3 linked regions of the Rubrivivax gelatinosus IL144 genome follow. The protein of the gene in region 3 interacts with the protein of the main gene of each other region in a pairwise test. Links are inferred from orthologs where the notes say so. Each region holds a gene or a part of one and is shown on either strand. Other genes may lie near its edges.

Region 1 (2,999 bases), 1.7 Mb from region 3 along the record:
ACCTGGCCCTGGATCGCGGCACCGACGGCCACCGCCTCGTCGGGGTTGACGTCACGGCGCGGTTCCTTGCCGAAGAACTCCTTGACCTTCTCCTGCACCTTGGGCATGCGGCTCATGCCGCCGACCAGGATGACGTCGTCGATCTCGCCGACCTTGACGCCGGCGTCCTTCATCGCGATGCGGCAGGGCTCGATCGTGCGTTCGATCAGCTCGTCGACCAGGGCTTCGAGCTTGGCGCGCGTGAGCTTGATGTTCAGGTGCTTCGGGCCCGAAGCGTCGGCCGTGATGTACGGCAGGTTGATGTCGGTCTGCGAGCTGTTGGACAGCTCGATCTTGGCCTTCTCGGCGGCTTCCTTCAGGCGCTGCAGGGCGAGCACGTCCTTGGTCAGGTCGACGCCCTGTTCCTTTTTGAACTCGCCGATGATGTAGTCGATGATGCGCTGGTCGAAGTCCTCGCCGCCGAGGAAGGTGTCGCCGTTGGTCGACAGCACCTCGAACTGCTTCTCGCCGTCGACGTCGGCGATCTCGATGATCGAGATGTCGAAGGTGCCGCCGCCCAGGTCGTAGACGGCGATCTTGCGGTCACCCTTGCCGGCCTTGTCCAGGCCGAAGGCGAGCGCCGCGGCCGTCGGCTCGTTGATGATGCGCTTGACCTCGAGGCCGGCGATGCGGCCGGCGTCCTTGGTCGCCTGGCGCTGGCTGTCGTTGAAGTAGGCCGGCACCGTGATCACGGCCTCGGTCACTTCCTCGCCGAGGTAGTCCTCGGCGGTCTTCTTCATCTTGCGCAGCACTTCGGCGCTGACCTGCGGCGGCGCGAGCTTCTTGCCGCGCACCTCGACCCAGGCGTCGCCGTTGTCGGCGGCGCTGATCGTGTAGGGCATCAGGTCGATGTCCTTCTGCACTTCCTTCTCGGTGAACTTGCGGCCGATGAGGCGCTTCACCGCGTACAGCGTGTTCTTCGGGTTCGTGACCGCCTGGCGCTTGGCCGAGGCGCCGACGAGAACCTCGCCATCGTCCTGGTAGGCGATGATCGACGGCGTCGTGCGCGCGCCTTCACTGTTCTCGATGACCTTGGTCGTGTTGCCTTCCATCACGGCCACGCACGAGTTCGTGGTGCCCAGGTCGATGCCGATGATCTTTCCCATGGTGTTCTCCTGAAATCTGGATTCCGGTTGTCTTGGAGTTGTGGTTGCCGGGCCGGCTTTCAAGCCCGCTCGTGCAGGGTGTTCAGGACTTCGGTGCGGCGACCGTGACGAGCGCCGGGCGCAGCACGCGGTCGGCGATCAGGTAGCCCTTCTGCAGCACCGCGACGACGGTGTTGGCTTCCTGGTCGGCCGGCACCATGCTGATCGCCTGGTGCTGGTGCGGGTCGAACTTGGTGCCCGCCGGCGGCGCGATCTGCACGACCTTGTTGCGCTCCAGCGCCTGGGTCAGCTGGCGCAGCGTCGCGTGCGTGCCCTCGAGCAGCTGCTCGGGCGTCGCGTTCTGGATCGCGATCGCGGCTTCCAGGCTGTCCTTGACCGGCAGCATGCTCTCGGCGAAGGCCTCGACGGCGAACTTGCGCGCCTTGGCCAGTTCCTCCTCGGCGCGGCGGCGGATGTTCTCGGTCTCGGCCTTGGCGCGCAGGTAGGCGTCGGCGACCTCGGCGTGTTTGGCCTCGAGCTCTGCCAGGCGCGCCTCGGCGCTCGGCACGGCCTCGCTCGCCTGCGCGGCGGCAGCCGCTTCGGCGGCCTCGGGGGACGGGGTCTCGGGGGTGTTCGGATTCGCGTTCATGGGCGTTTCGGGGCAAAACTCGGACGGAGTTGGGGGCATGGCCCGGGCTTTCAAGAGCCCGTGTCGTCGAGGCTCGCGCTCCAGCGGTTCCAGTCGGCCAGCTTGCGGCGGTCGCGCTTGGTCGGCCGGCCCTGCTCGATGGCGGCGGCGGGCTCGGGCTGCAGCCGGCGGGCCTCGGCGGCGCGCTCGCGTGCGGCGATGCTCTCTGGGGTCTCGCGGTACAGCGTCTGCGCCACCGGCGCCGGGCCGCGCACGGTGCCCAGCACCAGCACGTCGACGGTGCGCTCGATGCCGCCTTGCCGCAGCGCGACGCGGTCGCCGACGTGCAGCTCGCGTGCCGGCTTGGCCGTCAGCCCGTTGACGCTGACGCGGCCGCGGTCGGCTTCCTCGGCGGCCAGCGCGCGGGTCTTGTAGAAGCGGGCGGCCCACAACCACTTGTCCAGCCGCACCCGGGTGTCGTTCATCGGATCTCCTGGCCGTCGTGCGGCCGATCGGGCCACTGGCCCGCGCGCCTTCCGTCTAGATCGTGGCGCCGAGCGCGGTGGCGCGTTCGCGCGTGATGCTCGCCTGCGCCGGGTCGAGCCGGGCCTGCGTGTCCCAGCCGGCCATGTGGCGCTCGGCGACCGTCGCCAGCGCCTCGATCCACGCCGGCTGGTCGTTGAGGCACTCGATGTACTCGAAGCGCTCGCCGCCGGAGGCGAGGAAGGCTTCGCGTGCCTCCTCGTTGATCTCCTCGAGCGTCTCCAGGCAGTCGGAGACGAAGCCCGGGCACATCACGTCGACGCGGCGCAGGCCTTCGGCGGCCAGGCGGCGAAGCGTCGGCTCGGTGTAGGGCTCCAGCCACTTGGCGTTGCCGAAGCGGCTCTGGAAGGTGACGACGACACGTTCCTCGGGCAGTTCCAGCCGCTCGCGCAGCAGGCGCGCGGTCTTGTGGCACTGGCAGTGGTAGGGGTCGCCGAGCACCAGCGTGCGGTGCGGCACGCCGTGGAAGCTGAGCAGCAGCCGCTCGCCCTGGCCGTGCTGGCGCCAGTGCTGGCGCACGCGCTCGGCCAGCGCGTCGATGTAGCCGGTGTCGTCGTGGTACTCGTTGACGAAGCGGAACTCGGGCAGGCGCCGTGCGCCCGCGCTCCACTTCATGACCGCGTCGCTGACGCTGCCGGTGGTGGCGCTCGCGTACTGCGGATACAGCGGCAGCACCAGCACGCGCGTCGCACCTTCGGCGCGCA
Region 2 (7,760 bases), 4.3 Mb from region 3 along the record:
GCGCGCCGGCGCGTCCAACGCCTTTCGCGGCTGGTACGTCTGGCAGAGCTCGCATCCCAGCGGCTGGAGCATCTACGGCAGCGACCCCTGGCGCGCCTACGACGGCAGCTGGTACTTCGCGCCGTTCTGGGACCAGATGCCCGACTTCAACCTGACGAACACGGCGGTCGTCGACTGGCACCACGACAACCTGCGCTTCTGGCTCAACCGCGGCGTCGACGGCTTCCGCTTCGACGCCGTCGGCAACCTCGTCGAGAACGGCCCGTCGGCCTGGGAGAACCAGCCGCAGAACCATGTGCTGATGGCTTCGGTGCGCGACCTGGTCGGCGGCTACCAGAACCGCTACATGGTCTGCGAAGGCCCGAGCGACCCGGCCGGCTACGCCGCGAGCTGCGGCAGCGCCTTCGCCTTCGGCCACCAGAGCGACCTGATCGCCGCGGCGCAGGGCGACACGACGGCCATCGCCGCCGTCGCCGCCTATCCGAGCACGGCCCCGGCCGGCGCGGCGACCTTCCTGTCCAACCACGACAGCTTCGCCGGCCAGCGCCCGTACGACCAGCTCGGCGGCAACGTCGCGCAGTACAAGCTCGCCGCCGCCACCTACCTGCTGCAGCCCGGCATTCCCTTCGTCTACTACGGCGAGGAGATCGGCATGGCCGGGGCCTCGTCGCTGAGCGGCGACCCCAAGCTGCGCACGCCGATGAGCTGGACGCCCTCGGGCGGCTTCACGACCGGCACGCCGTATCGCGCCAAGTCGGCCAACGTCTCGGGCTACAACGTCGAGGCCGAGGCGGCGGATGCCGGCTCGCTGCTGGCCTTCTACAAGACGATGCTGGCGCTGCGCGGCTCGCGGCCGTCGATCTCGGCGGGCGACTACCAGCAGCCGGCGGCCAGCGGCACGCTGCTGAGCTTCCAGCGCACGCAGGGCAGCGAACGCACTCTGGTCGTGCTGAACTACGGCGCCACCAGCGCGACGGCGACCGTCACCGGCCTGCCGGCCAATGCGACGCTGGCCAGCCTGTACCCGAGCGGCGATGCCGGCGCGACGGCGAGCGCCGCCGGGCAGGCCTCGATCACGATGGCCGCACGCTCGGTGCGCGTCTTCGACGTGCGCTGAACGGCGTCAAGCCTCGGCAGGCGCAGAACGCCTTCCGGCGTTCTGCGTCCAGGCTCAGCCCTCGCGCGTGATATCGCGCTCGGGCCTTCGGCAGGCGCAGAACGCCTTCCGGCGTCCTGCGTCCGGCCTCAGAGCTGCTGCAGCACCTCGTAGCGCTTCTGCCGGTACTCCTCGTCGGTGATGAGGCCGTTGTCGTGCAGGCGCTTCAGGGTGCGCAGGCGCTGTTCCTGCTCTTCGAAGAAGCCGGCGTCGCGCGGACGCTGCGGCGCGGGGGCGACGGCGCCCGGCGCCGCCGGAACCGGTGCCGGCACCGCAGCCGGTGCCGCGCCGGGGACCGGAGCAGCCGCCGGGGCGGCCGGGGCCGCAGCCTGCGGCGGAGCGACCAGCACCGAGACCCAGTCGGCGCGCACCTTGCGGCCGTTGGGCGCGTCGATGCGCACGCTGGCGTCGACCGGCGCGGCGCGACGGCCGGGCTCGAAGGCGATGCGCACGCCGGTGGCCCGGAACTGGCCCTCGAACTGCGCCCAGACCATGCCGGTGATCAGCTGCAGGCCGTCGGCGGTGCGGAACACGCGGCCGGTCGTCACGGTGCGCGGCACCAGCGGGCCGAAGCCGCCGTGGCGGCCGGTGACGGCGAACGCGACGTCCTGGTTCGGCTGCGCCGTCGCCAGCGCCTTGGCCAGGGCCGGCACCAGCGTCTTCAGTTCGTCGTCGTTGAACAGCGGGTCGTCCTTCGCGGCGTTGCGCAGCGGCGACAGTGCTGCACGCAGTTGCTCGCTGGAAATGACCGCCGGATGCATCGACGGCGCCGCGCCGGGCTCGGCGCGCTCGATGCGCACGAACTCGTGCGTGTCGGCATAGACCGTCGAGACCACCCGATCGGCACTGCTGTCGGGCATGAAACGCTCGGCACGCCCGGTGGGCGACTGCGCGAACGCGATCGAGGCGGCGCAGGCCAGCAGGGCCGCGCAGGACACCGGACGCCAGGCGCCGGACGGGAACGCACGCATCGACAAGCTCCTCAAGACAGGAAGCGGCCAGTGTCGCATGACGGCACACCCGGCCGACAGCGCGCCGGCGGCACCCGGCCCGTCAGGCCGCCGTAACAATCCTACATCAGGCCCCGGGGCTTGCCGCTAAGTCCTTGATTTGCAACGATTGACAAAGCCCACCAATAGAGTAAACCCGGTTTCATTGAGGTACGCCGATGTATATTCTCTACATCGGCATGCGCCAGGAGCGCAGGGGTCGTGGTGGTCGAGCCCGATCCGGGGCGCGATGGCGGAGGTGCGACAGTGGCAGACGTCCGATTGACGAACGTGAACAAGGCTTTCGGCGAGACGAAAGTGCTTCACGACATCAATCTGGAGATCCACGACGGCGAGTTCATGGTCTTTGTCGGGCCCTCGGGCTGCGGCAAGTCGACTCTGCTGCGTGTGATCGCGGGTTTGGAAGACATCACGTCGGGCGAGCTTCGCATCGGCGGGCGCGTCGTCAACGACGTGCCGCCGGCCGAACGCGGCATCGCGATGGTCTTCCAGTCGTACGCGCTGTATCCGCACATGACGCTGTTCGACAACATGGCCTTCGGCCTGAAGCTGGCCAAGATGCCGAAGGACGAGATCGACCGCGCGGTGCACGGCGCGGCCAAGATCCTCAACATCGAGCACCTGCTGGACCGCAAGCCCAAGGCGCTGTCCGGCGGCCAGCGCCAGCGCGTGGCGATCGGCCGCGCGATCGTGCGCAAGCCCGAGGTCTTCCTCTTCGACGAGCCGCTGTCCAACCTGGACGCCGCGCTGCGCGTGCGCATGCGCTACGAGTTCGCCAAGCTGCACGAGAGCCTGAAGACGACGATGGTCTACGTCACGCACGACCAGGTCGAGGCGATGACGCTGGCCAACCGCATCGTCGTGCTGTCCACCGGCAAGGTCGAGCAGGTCGGCGCGCCGCTGGAGCTCTACGAATACCCGGTGAACCTCTTCGTCGCCGGCTTCATCGGCTCGCCGAAGATGAACTTCATCACCGGCGAGATCGTCTCGGCCGACGCCAGCGGCGCCAGCGTGCGCCTGCCCTCCGGCGCCGTGCTGCGCGCCGAGGTCGACGCCGCGGCCGCCAAGCCCGGCGACAAGGTGACGCTGGGCGTGCGCCCGGAGCACTTCGTCGTCGGCGCGGAACACAACACGATCGAGGTCGAGCTGACCTTCGTGGAGTCGCTGGGCAGCCAGACGCACGGCTACGTCAGCTGCGCCGGCGTCGACGACGCGATGACCTGCGAGCTCGGCAGCGGCTCGACCGCGATCGCCGGCGACCGGCTGAAGCTGGGCATCCCGCCGTCGCACTGCCACCTGTTCGACGCCGAGGGCCAGGCCTTCCGGCGCCTGTACCGCCTGCCGCAGCGCGAGGCCGCCTGAGACGGCCCGCACCGCGACGCTTTCGTTCCCACACCGTCAAGACAAACGACTGAGGAGCCACCATGACGACAACCATCAAGCCGATCGCCGCCGCAGCAGCCATCGTCGCGTCCTTTGCCTTCGCCGGCGCCGCCAGCGCACAGGAAGCCGGCAAGCTGCTGGTCTGGATCAACGGCGACAAGGGCTACAACGGGCTGCAGAAGGTCGGTGACGCCTTCACCAAGGCCACCGGCGTGCCGGTCACCGTCGAGCACCCGGAAGACGCCCCGGGCAAGTTCCAGCAGGCCGCCGCCGCCGGCAAGGGCCCGGACATCTTCTGCTGGCCGCACGACCGCATGGGCGAGTGGGCCAAGTCGGGCCTGATCGTGCCGATCAACCCGGCCAAGAAGGTGCGTGACGACATCGAGGACACCGCCTGGAAGGCCTTCGGCTACCAGGGCAAGACCTGGGGCTACCCGATCTCGGTCGAAGCCATCGGCCTCATCTACAACAAGGCGCTGGTGAAGACGCCGCCCAAGAGCTTCGACGACGTGCTCAAGCTCGACAAGCAGCTGTCGGCCAAGGGCAAGCACGCCATCCTCTGGGACTACAACAACACCTACTTCACCTGGCCGATCCTGGCCGCCGGCGGCGGCAGCGTCTTCGGCCGTGACGCCAAGGGCGAGTACGACCCGGCCAAGGTCGGCGTCAACTCCGCCGGCGCCGTCAAGGGCGCCGAGCTGCTGGCCTCGATGATCAAGAACGGCAACATGCCCAAGGGTTCGGGCTACGCCGAGATGGAAGCCGCGTTCAACAAGGGCGACGTGGCGATGATGATCACCGGCCCCTGGGCCTGGGACAACCTGCGCAAGAGCAAGATCGACTTCGGCGTCGCGCCGATCCCCGACGTCGCCGGCAAGCCCTCGCGTCCGTTCGTCGGCGTGCTCGGCTGCATGATCTCCGCGCCCAGCAAGAGCAAGGACGTGGCCAAGGAGTTCATCGAGAACACGCTGCTGAAGGTCGACTCGCTGAAGACGATCAACGCCGACGTGCCGCTGGGCACCCCGGCCAACAAGGCCTTCTTCAAGGAGCTCTCCAACGACGCCAACATCAAGGCGACGATGGAGAACGCGCGCCGCGGCGAGCCGATGCCCAACATCCCCGAGATGGGCCGCTTCTGGTCGTCGATGGCCTCGGCGCTGGAGAACATCAGCAACGGCCGCCAGGCCCCGAAGGAAGCGCTCGACGCGGCCGCCGCGCGCATGCTCGGCAAGTAAGCCGGCGACACCGGCCAACGGAAGGCGGCGCGATGCGCCCCTTCCGGCATCACGCACGGGGCGGCCAGGCGCCGCCCCGGTTCGAGCGACGGCGCCCGCAGGGCAGGCGCCACGGGACGACGATGGGACGAACCGACTGGGGCCGACTGCTGAAGTGGCCGTTCACGACGGTCACGGCACTGGCCTGCCTGTGGCTGGTCTTCCGCATCTACGCCAGCGGCCAGCCGCTGTGGGCGCTGGCGGCGCTGGGGCTGTTCGGGCTGGGCTTCTTCGTCTACCTGTCCAACGTCGCCTTCGCCTACCGCTACCTGTTCCCGGGCCTGGCCGGGATGCTGGTGTTCGTCGCCTTCCCGCTGCTCTACACGGTGCAGATCGGGTTCACGAACTACTCCTCGTCCAACCTGCTCAGCTACGAGCGCGCCACCGCCTACCTGCTGGAGCAGACGACGCCCGGCGAGGGCCACGGCTGGGGCTTCGCGCTGCATCCCGACGGCCAGCGTTTGCGCCTCGTGCTGGCGCCCGGCCAGGCCGACGACGACGAGCAGCCCGAGACGCGCGCCGAGCGCAGCCTCGTCACGCCGCCGCTGGCGCTGGGCGGCGCCCAGGAGATCAAGCTCGAGCCGCTGGCCGCCTCGGGTTTCAAGCCCGGCGAACCGCTGCCGCTGGGCGCGGTGCTGAAGAACCGCCAGGCGCTCGCGGCGCTGAAGCTCGTGCTGCCCGACGGCGCCGCGCTGTCCTATGCCGGCGTGCGCGAGTTCGCGCCGCTGGTGCCCACCTTCACGCGCGAAGCCGAGGGTGTGCTCAAGCAGACCGCCACCGGCGTCGTCTTCCGCGCCAACCGCGACACCGGCTTTTACGAGGACGGGGCCGGCGAACGCCTGCAGCCGGGCTTCAAGGTCGGCATCGGCCTGGGCAACTACCTGCGCATGGTCGAGGACCCGGAGTTCCGCGGGCCCTTCATCCGCATCTTCGTCTGGACCGTCGTCTTCGCCGCGCTGACGGTGCTGTTCACGCTGGCCGTCGGCACGACGCTGGCGGTGGTGCTGAACTGGGAGGCGCTGCGTTTTCGCACCGTCTACCGCACGCTGCTGTTCCTGCCCTACGCGGTGCCGGGCTTCATCTCGATCCTGGTCTTCAAGGGGCTGTTCAACCAGAACTTCGGCGAGATCAACCTGATCCTGAACACGCTGTTCGGCATCAAGCCGGCGTGGTTCGCCGATCCCTTCCTCGCCAAGGTGATGATCCTGCTGGTCAACACCTGGCTGGGCTACCCGTACATCATGGTGCTCTGCACCGGGCTCATCAAGGCGATCCCGGCCGACCTGTACGAGGCCTCGGCGATCGCCGGCGCCAAGCCGCTGACCAACTTCTGGAAGATCACGGCGCCGCTGATCGTCAAGCCGCTGACGCCGCTGCTGATCGCGTCCTTCGCGTTCAACTTCAACAACTTCGTGCTGATCGCGCTGCTCACCAACGGGCGGCCCGACTTCCTGAACACCAAGGTGCCGGCCGGCACGACCGACATCCTGGTGTCCTACACCTACCGCATCGCGTTCCAGGACTCGGGGCAGAACTTCGGGCTCGCCGCGGCGATCTCGACGATCATCTTCTTCCTCGTGGCGATGCTGTCGATGGCCAACCTGAAGCTGGCCAAGGTCAACGACGAGCGGAAGTAAGCCATGGCCATCGTCACCGGCAAGTCGCAACGCTGGCGCCTGCTCGGCGCGCACCTGTTCCTGATCGCGCTGATCTGCGTGACGGTGTTCCCGCTGCTGGCCATCGTCTCGATCTCGCTGCGCCCGGGCAACTTCGCCACCGGCTCGCTGATCCCCGAGACGATCAGCTTCGAGCACTGGAAGCTGGCTCTCGGCATCCCCTACGAGGCCGCCGACGGCAGCCTGGTGCAGCCGCCCTTCCCGGTGCTGCGCTGGCTGTGGAACTCGGTGAAGATCGCCGGCATCTCGGCCTTCCTGATCGTCGCGATCTCGACGACCGCCGCCTACGCCTTCGCGCGGCTGAAGTTCCGCTTCAAGACGCAGATCCTGAACTCGATGCTGCTCTTGCAGATGTTCCCGGCGGTGCTGGCGCTGGTGGCCATCTACGCGATCTTCGAGGCCATCGGCAGCTACGTGCCCTGGCTGGGCATCGAGACCCACGCCGGGCTGATCGTCGCCTACCTGGGCGGCTGCGCGATGCACGTCTGGACCATCCGCGGCTACTTCGACACGATCCCCGTCGAGATCGAGGAATGCGCCAAGGTCGACGGCGCGACGCACTGGCAGGCCTTTCGCTACGTGCTGCTGCCGATGGCGGTGCCGATCCTGATGGTGGTCTTCGTGCTGGCCTTCATCGGCGCGGTCATCGAGTACCCGGTGGCGTCGATCCTGCTGCGCCAGGAACACAACCTGACGCTGGCCGTCGGCTCCAAGTACTTCCTCTACGAGCAGCGCTACCTCTGGGGCGACTTCGCCGCCGCGGCGGTGCTGTCGGGCCTGCCGATCACGCTCGTCTTCCTGTTCGCCCAGAAATGGATCGTCTCCGGCCTCACCGCCGGTGGCGTCAAAGGATGACCCCCCCCGTAGCGCCTTCGGCGCTCCCCCCCAGGGGGGCGCCGCCAGCGGCCCGGCAGAGCCGGCTCCGCGGCGGCCGCTTGATGGCGCCACATGGGCGCCGCACCCGCAGCTCCGGCTGCCCTCCGGAGCGACACGCATGATGTTCCGCCGTACCGTCGCCGCGCTCGCGGCCGCCCTCGCCCTCGGCTCGGCCGCGGCCGCCGACGAGCCCGTCGCGCGCCCGGGGCGCTTCGCCGACAACCCGATCGTCTACTTCGTCGTCACCGACCGCTTCGCCAACGGCAACCCGGCCAACGACGGCAGCTACGGCCGCAAGCGCGAGGCCAAGCCGCAGGACGACATCGGCAGCTTCCACGGCGGCGACCTCGCCGGGCTGACGGCCAAGCTGCGCGAAGGCTGGTTC
Region 3 (7,751 bases):
GGCCGGCGAGTTCGCCGCCGAAGAAGCGCAGCACGTCGCCGAACTCGAGAAGCTCGCCGCTGCCGCCGCGCGCTGAGCCCCGCCCGCGCACGAGCCGCGGGCCATTTGCGTTGCATCAAGCGGCCGACGGCATCCCTCGCCTGTCGGCGCGATTCGGCGTGCTTCTTGCACTGGCATGCTCGACCGGCGGCGGCATGGCGGGCAATGCCCGACAACGATGCGCCGGGCGCCCCGAGGTGGCCCGCCGCACCGCCTCGCCCCGCCCGTCAGACGCAGGAGGTGCGTGATGTCGAGTCGCACGGCGCTGAGCGAGCGCTATCAGGTTCAGCTCAGCACGGTTTACGAGGTGTGCCGCGTGCTGGGCGCGTCGCTGGATATCGCGCGCACCTTCCGCGTGGCGCTGAACACGCTGGCCTCGCAGCTGGGCCTGCAGCGGGCGATGGTCGTGATGCCGGCCGAAGACGGCGGCAACCTGCTGCGCATCCACAGCTGGGTGGGCCTGGACCGCGAGCAGGCCGCGCGCGGCCACTGGCGCAGCGGCGAAGGCGTCATCGGCCGCGTCTACGCCAGCGGCATGGCCGCCGTCGTGCCCGACGTGCAGGAGTCGCCCGAGTTCCTGGACCGCACCGGCGCCTTCGGCGCGCGCGGCGACCGGCCGCTGGCCTTCGTCGTCGTGCCGATGAAGACCGAACGCGCCACCGTCGGCGTGCTCGCCGCGCAGCGTGTGATGGACGACGGCGCCCGGCTCACCGACGACCAGCGCCTGCTGACGATGGTCGCGACCCTGCTGGCGCAGTCGGCGGCGCTGCATGTCGCCGTCGCCGAAGAACATTCGCGCCTGCTGCAGGAGACGACGCGGCTGCAGAAGGCGCTGGCACGCGAGCCTCGCGGCCGGCTGGCGATCGACAACGTGATCGGCGAGTCGCGCGCGATGCAGCAGGTGTTCACCGAGGTGCACCAGGCCGCGCCCTCGCGCGCCACGGTGCTGCTGCGCGGCGAGAGCGGCACCGGCAAGGAGGCGATCGCACGCGCGATCCACTTCCTGTCGCCGCGCAAGGACGCGCCCTTCATCAAGGTCAACTGCGCGGCGCTGACCGAGTCGCTGCTGGAAAGCGAGCTCTTCGGCCACGAACGCGGCGCCTTCACCGGCGCCGTCGGCGAACGCAAGGGCCGCTTCGAGCTGGCCCACGGCGGCACGCTGTTCCTCGACGAGATCGGCGACATCTCGCCGGGCTTCCAGGCCAAGCTGCTGCGCGTGCTGCAGGAGCGCGAGTTCGAGCGTGTCGGCGGCAGCAAGGCGGTGAAGGTCGACGTGCGCCTGATCTGCGCCACCAACCGCGACCTCGAGAAGATGGTCCAGCGCGGCGAGTACCGCGCCGACCTGTACTACCGCATCAACGTCGTCTCGATCTTCCTGCCGCCGCTGCGCGAACGCCGCAGCGACATCCCGCCGCTGGTCAACCACTTCATCGAGCGCTTCAACCAGGAGAACCGGCGCCAGCTGAAGGTCACGCCCGAGGCGATGAAGGTGCTGACGAGCTGCTACTGGCCGGGCAACGTGCGCGAGCTGGAGAACTGCATCGAGCGCACCGCGACCATGGTCCAGGGCGACCTGATCCGCGACCTGGCCTTCCCCTGCCGCAACAACCGCTGCCTGACGCAGACGCTGCACTTCCTGGACAAGGCCGACGCGGTGGCCGCCGCGGCCGCCGGCAACGGTTTCAACGGCCACGTGCTGGCGCCGACCAACGGCCATGCCGCGCCGCCGGCCGCCGCCGACGGCGGCTGGTCGGTGCCCGCGCCGGCGCCGGCACCGCCGCTGGGCGATCTGGACGCCGGCGCGCCGGCGCCGGCCGCCGACGGCGTCACGCGCATCGGCCCGACGCAGCAGCTGCCGCCGCCGGTCTCGCGTCTGGCCGGCACCGCGCCCGACGGCGAACGCGAACGCCTGATCTGGGCGATGGAGCAGTGCGGCTGGGTCCAGGCCAAGGCCGCACGGCTGCTGCGCATCACGCCGCGCCAGCTCGGCTACGCGCTGCAGAAGCACCGCATCGAGGTGCGCAAGCTCTGACCCCGCCGCCGCGCCCGCGCGGCGCGGCGACATCCGCAGCCCGCCCGCCACGGCCTGTGGGGGAATGGATTTCCCGCCTCTTGAAGCGCCGGAACCGGCCCCTATAATCAGTCTGCTAGCACTCGCCACGGGTGAGTGCTAACGACCGAGGCAGATTCGCTGCCCCCCGGTTGCCGCATGTCAGCGAGCGCTGCCTGCGCGGCGCTCCAGTGCCATAACGTGACTCCCAAGGAGATGTGAATGAAGCTTCGTCCGCTGCACGATCGCGTGATCGTCAAGCGTCTCGAAAACGAGACCAAGACCGCCTCCGGCATCGTCATCCCCGACAACGCCGCCGAAAAGCCCGATCAGGGTGAAGTCCTGGCGGTCGGCCCGGGCAAGCGCAACGACAAGGGCGACTTCGTCGTGCTGAACGTCAAGGTCGGCGACCGCGTTCTGTTCGGCAAGTACAGCGGCCAGACCGTCAAGGTCGACGGCGACGAGCTGCTGGTGATGCGCGAAGAAGACCTCTTCGCCGTCGTCGAGAAGTAATCCCCCTCCCCCCAGAATTCGAAGAGGTAGCACATGGCTGCTAAAGACGTGGTTTTCGGCGCCGACGCGCGCCACCGCATGGTCGAAGGCGTGAACGTTCTCGCCAACGCCGTCAAGGTCACCCTGGGCCCCAAGGGCCGCAACGTGGTGCTCGAGCGCTCGTTCGGCGCCCCCACCGTCACCAAGGACGGTGTCTCGGTCGCCAAGGAGATCGAGCTCAAGGACAAGCTCCAGAACATGGGCGCGCAGATGGTCAAGGAAGTCGCTTCCAAGACCAGCGACAACGCCGGTGACGGCACCACGACCGCGACCGTGCTGGCGCAGTCGATCGTGCGCGAAGGCATGAAGTTCGTCGCCGCGGGCATGAACCCGATGGACCTCAAGCGCGGCATCGACAAGGCCGTCGCCGCCCTGACGGAAGAGCTGAAGAAGGCCAGCAAGCCGACGACGACCAGCAAGGAAATCGGCCAGGTCGGCGCGATCTCCGCCAACAGCGACGAGTCGATCGGCAAGATCATCGCCGACGCGATGGACAAGGTCGGCAAGGAAGGCGTCATCACCGTCGAAGACGGCAAGAGCCTGAACAACGAACTCGACGTCGTCGAGGGCATGCAGTTCGACCGCGGCTACCTGTCGCCGTACTTCATCAACAACCCGGAAAAGCAGGTCGCGGTGCTCGAGAGCCCGTTCGTCCTGCTGTTCGACAAGAAGATCAGCAACATCCGTGACCTGCTCCCGATCCTCGAGCAAGTCGCCAAGGCGGGCCGCCCGCTGCTGATCATCGCCGAGGAAGTCGAAGGCGAAGCGCTGGCCACCCTGGTGGTCAACACCATCCGCGGCATCCTGAAGGTCGTCGCCGTGAAGGCCCCGGGCTTCGGTGACCGCCGCAAGGCCATGCTCGAAGACATCGCCATCCTGACGGGCGGCAAGGTCATCGCCGAGGAAGTCGGCCTGACGCTCGAGAAGGCCACGCTGGCCGACCTGGGCCAAGCCAAGCGCGTCGAAGTCGCCAAGGAAAACACCACGATCATCGACGGCGCCGGCAAGGCCGCCGACATCGAGGCGCGCGTCAAGCAGATCCGCGTCCAGATCGAGGAAGCGACCTCCGACTACGACCGCGAGAAGCTGCAAGAGCGCGTGGCCAAGCTGGCCGGCGGCGTGGCCGTCATCAAGGTCGGTGCCGCCACCGAAGTCGAGATGAAGGAAAAGAAGGCCCGTGTCGAAGACGCGCTGCACGCCACCCGTGCCGCCGTCGAAGAAGGCATCGTGGCCGGTGGCGGTGTCGCGCTGCTGCGCGCCCGCGCCGCCGTGGCCGGTGGCCTGAAGGGCGACAACCACGACCAGGACGCCGGCATCAAGATCGTGCTGCGCGCCGTCGAACAGCCGCTGCGCGAGATCGTCGCCAACGCCGGTGGCGAGCCCAGCGTCGTGATCAACAAGGTCCTCGAAGGCGCCGGCAACTTCGGCTACAACGCCGCCAACGACACCTACGGCGACATGATCGAGATGGGCATCCTGGATCCGACCAAGGTGACCCGTACCGCGCTGCAGAACGCCGCCTCCGTCGCCAGCCTGATGCTGACGACCGAGTGCATGGTCGCCGAGGCGCCGAAGGAAGAAGCCCCGATGCCCGCCGGCGGCGGCATGGGCGGCATGGGCGGCATGGGCATGGACATGTAATTCGGCGGCGCGGCGCCTCAGGGCGCCGCCTGCCGGACGGCTGCGCACGGGCTTCGGCCCGTGTGCACCTGCCCGCCAAACCCCAGCCCGTCTCCGCAAGGAGACGGGTTTTTTTCATTTCTGACCGGAATCCGGCCGCTTACCGGGCTTATTGCACACCCGACGCCGGCCGATAATCGCGAAGCGATGTCGTTTCTCAAACCGCCAGCCGAGCTCCAGCAGTTCATCGACGATGAACTGCTGCGCATGCCGCTGGTCGTCGACCAGACGCTGGACGGCGCGATCGACCGCATGCGCCAGAGCCTGCCGACGCTGGCGCCGCAGCCGCGCGCGTCGACGGCCGACGTGCTGCAGGCGCTGGGCAACAACCGCGAGCACCTGACCGACTACTACCTGCGCTCGCTGAAGCGCCAGCTCGCCGATCGCGCGCAGGCCAACACCGGCGCGCCGGCCCTGCCGTCGACGCTGTCGCTGGTCGACGAGGACTCGGTGGCGATCGACGTCGAGCTGTCGCACGTCATCGAGCTGATCCGCAGCACCGCCGAGTACGAGCTGCGCGAGCTGCAGACCTTCACCGCGGCGCTGGTCGGCGATATGGATCTCGCGCACGACCACAACCCTTTCGGGCCGGCGCAGCACGCGCGGGCGCTGTGGGCGGCGGCGCAGGCGCTGCCGCTGTCGCGCGGCCATCAGCTGCTGTTCATGCGCAATGCCGCGCCGGCGCTGGCGGCCGCGCTGCGCCGCGCCTATGCCGCCTCGTCGTCGCGGCTGGAGAGCCTGGGCGTCACGCCGGCGGCCTACCGCACGATGATCCTGCCCTCGGGCGCGCGGCGCTCGCGCCGGCCCGAGATCAGCCTGGGCGCCGGCCTGGACCTGGTGCGCTCGGCGGTCGCGCCGGGCAACGAACTCGGTTTCGACGGCCCGGCGCTGGAACTCGAACCGGCCCTCGCCGCCCCGCCGGGCAGCCAGGACACGCCGGCGGGCGAACGCCGCGCCGTCGAGCTGCTGACCGGCCTCTTCGACGCGATGCTCGCCGACCGGCGGCTGGCGCAGGACATCGCGCTGATGCTGTCGCGCCTGCAGTCGGTCGCCACGCGGCTGGTGCTGCGCGAGCCGCGGGCGCTGGAGGACGAGACCCACGCGATGTGGCGCTTCGTCGACGCGCTGGCCCATCTGGGCGACGTGCTGCCGCCTCAGGGCAACCCGGAACGCACGCAGACGCTGCGCTTCGCGCAAGGCCTGGTCGAGCACCTGGCGGCCGAGCCGGCGCCGGCCGCACCGCTGTTCGACTGGGCGGCCGAGCGCCTGCAGCACCAGGCCCAGCACCGCTTCGCGCGCCGCTGCACCGACGCGGCGGCACAGATCGCCGAGCTGCAGCGCCTGGAGGAGCGGCTGTGCTCCTCGGCAGCGCCGCCGTCGACGATGGGCGGCGCGCTCGACATCGCGCAGCTCGACACCGTGCCGGCCGACCTGATGCCGGCCGACGGGCCCGGCGAACCGCGCGACGCCCTGGCCTGGCTGCAGGCGCGGCGCCCCGCCGACTGGGTGCACGTCTTCCTGCAGGGCCGCTGGGTCAAGGCGCAGGTGCTGTGGCCGGGCGAACTCGGCGAGCTGTGGCTGCTCGGCGACGCCGAGAGCCCCGAGACCTGGGCCGTGCGCCGGCGCGCGCTGCTGACGCTGCGCACCGAAGGCCTGCTCGCGACGCTGAAGCCGCGTTCGCTGGTGCGCTCCGCCGCCAAGCGCGTGATGCGGCGGTCCTTCCAGCTTTAAGCGGCCGCCGGCGCGATCCAGCCGCGCAGCGTCGCGGCCACGTCTTCCAGCCCGCGGCGCGACAGCGCCGAGAACAGCGCGACGCCGATCTCGGCGTTCTCCGTGGCGACCTCGCCCAGCACCTGCTGGGCGCCGGCCAGCGCCGCGTCGGCCTCGCGGCGGTTGAGCTTGTCGCACTTGGTCAGCACGGCCAGCAGCCGCACCTCGCCGGTGGCCACACGCGGCGCGATCAGCGCGAGCAGGCGACGGTCCAGGTCGGTGAAGCCCAGGCGCGAGTCGATCATCAGCACCACGCCGTGCAGCGCGCGCCGCAGTTCGAGGTACTGCGCCATCACCTCCTGCCAGCGCAGCTTGGCGCGGCGGTCCACGGCGGCGTAGCCGTAGCCCGGCAGGTCGGCGAACAGCGCGTCGGGCGCGTCCTTCGGGCCGACCTCGAAGAGGTTGATGTGCTGCGTGCGGCCCGGCGTGCGCGACGCGAACGCCAGGCGCCGCTGCTGCGCCAGCGTGTTGATCGCGGTGGACTTGCCGGCGTTGCTGCGGCCGACGAAGGCGATTTCCGGCAATTCGCTCTGCGGGAGCTGGTCCATCCGGCTCGCCGTCGTGAGGAATCGCGCGGTGTGCGCCCAGGCCAGAGCACTCTTTTCAGCGTCGCTTGGCACATCTCGAAAGGTAGACGTCATGGGCCATTGTAAAATCCTGCGGTTTGACACCCGAACACCTGCCGACCGAGGCCCCCGCCGCATGAAGTTCGCCGTCGCCCTGACCCTCGCCGCGCTCGCCGCCGGCCCCGCCTTCGCCCAGGAAGCGAAGCCCGCCAAGCCGGACCTGGCCAAGGGCCAGATCACGGCCGCCACCTGCCAGGCCTGCCACACGGCCGACGGGTCGCGTGGTGTGCCGACCTACCCGATCCTGCAAGGCCAGCACGCGGCCTACATCGTCAAGCAGCTCACCGAGTTCAAGGCCGGCAAGCGCATGAACCCCATCATGATGGGCATGGCCGCGCCGCTGAGCCCGGAAGACATGGTCAACGTCGCCGCGTTCTTCGCGTCGAAGGCGCCGGTCAAGGGCGAGTCGACCTCCAAGGAGACGCTGGCCCTGGGCCAATCGATCTTCCGCGGCGGCATCGCCTCGAAGAAGGTCCCGGCCTGCGCCGGCTGCCACAGCCCGAACGGCGCCGGCATCCCCGCGCAGTACCCGCGCCTGGGTGGCCAGCACGTCGAATACACGACGACGCAGCTGAACACCTTCCGCTCGGGCGAACGCGCCAACAGCATCCAGATGACGGCCATCGCCGCCAAGCTGAGCGACGCCGAGATCAAGGCCGTGGCCGACTACATCGCCGGCCTGCACTGATCGCACACAGCGCATGCTCGACGGGCCGGCTCATGCCGGCCCGTTTTGTTTGGGGCGCCGCCATGCCCCACGGCGCACCTGTGATCTGCGCGCCCGGCCGACGCGCGGCGGCGCTTTGCGCTACCTTGCGCTGTCGTCTTCCACCGAGCCCTCAATGCTGTACCTGAAGGACCGCGGCCACGTTCACCCGCTGGCCAGCGAGATCACCCCGCGCGAAGTCTGGCGCCAGCGCCGAACGCTGATCCAGGGCCTGGCCGCGGGCGCGGCGACAGCAGCGATGCCGGCGCTGGCCGCCACCACGCGACCCGGCAAACGCGACGCGCTGCCCGGCGCGCGCAGCGCGGTG

What was found.
Region 1: the proteins of groL (region 3) and grpE interact in binary tests that used the Escherichia coli proteins (3 or more experiments, as listed by UniProt). The link is inferred for Rubrivivax gelatinosus IL144 from one-to-one orthologs.
Region 2: the proteins of groL (region 3) and malE interact in binary tests that used the Escherichia coli proteins (3 or more experiments, as listed by UniProt). The link is inferred for Rubrivivax gelatinosus IL144 from one-to-one orthologs.

The regions. Positions count from the first base shown.
Region 1 is NC_017075.1:2,868,915-2,871,913, reverse strand. It holds grpE (nucleotide exchange factor GrpE), read right to left. Parts: upstream 1,774-2,999; coding sequence 1,228-1,773; downstream 1-1,227. Other genes in the region: hemH (ferrochelatase), read right to left, coding at 2,293-2,999; RGE_RS13170 (RNA-binding S4 domain-containing protein), read right to left, coding at 1,824-2,237; dnaK (molecular chaperone DnaK), read right to left, coding at 1-1,145. UniProt on the Escherichia coli protein: Participates actively in the response to hyperosmotic and heat shock by preventing the aggregation of stress-denatured proteins, in association with DnaK and GrpE. It is the nucleotide exchange factor for DnaK and may function as a thermosensor.
Region 2 is NC_017075.1:273,770-281,529, reverse strand. The notes cover bases 2,711-5,687. They hold malE (maltose/maltodextrin ABC transporter substrate-binding protein MalE), read left to right. Parts: upstream 2,711-3,590; coding sequence 3,591-4,784; downstream 4,785-5,687. Other genes in these bases: malF (maltose ABC transporter permease MalF), read left to right, coding at 4,907-5,687; RGE_RS01285 (ABC transporter ATP-binding protein), read left to right, coding at 2,711-3,528. Outside these bases: RGE_RS01295 (alpha-amylase family glycosyl hydrolase), read left to right, coding at 1-1,117; RGE_RS24230 (SHOCT domain-containing protein), read right to left, coding at 1,246-2,127; more of RGE_RS01285, read left to right, coding at 2,413-2,710; more of malF, read left to right, coding at 5,688-6,460; maltose ABC transporter permease MalG, read left to right, coding at 6,464-7,354; RGE_RS01265 (alpha-amylase family glycosyl hydrolase), read left to right, coding at 7,494-7,760. UniProt on the Escherichia coli protein: Part of the ABC transporter complex MalEFGK involved in maltose/maltodextrin import. Binds maltose and higher maltodextrins such as maltotriose.
Region 3 is NC_017075.1:4,613,377-4,621,127, forward strand. The notes cover bases 1,991-4,958. They hold groL (chaperonin GroEL), read left to right. Parts: upstream 1,991-2,635; coding sequence 2,636-4,282; downstream 4,283-4,958. Other genes in these bases: nifA (nif-specific transcriptional activator NifA), read left to right, coding at 1,991-2,071; groES (co-chaperone GroES), read left to right, coding at 2,312-2,602; RGE_RS21060 (DUF1631 family protein), read left to right, coding at 4,469-4,958. Also shown: RGE_RS21040 (ferritin-like domain-containing protein), read left to right, coding at 1-76; more of nifA, read left to right, coding at 287-1,990; more of RGE_RS21060, read left to right, coding at 4,959-6,052; yihA (ribosome biogenesis GTP-binding protein YihA/YsxC), read right to left, coding at 6,049-6,732; RGE_RS21070 (c-type cytochrome), read left to right, coding at 6,794-7,405; protein-methionine-sulfoxide reductase catalytic subunit MsrP, read left to right, coding at 7,560-7,751.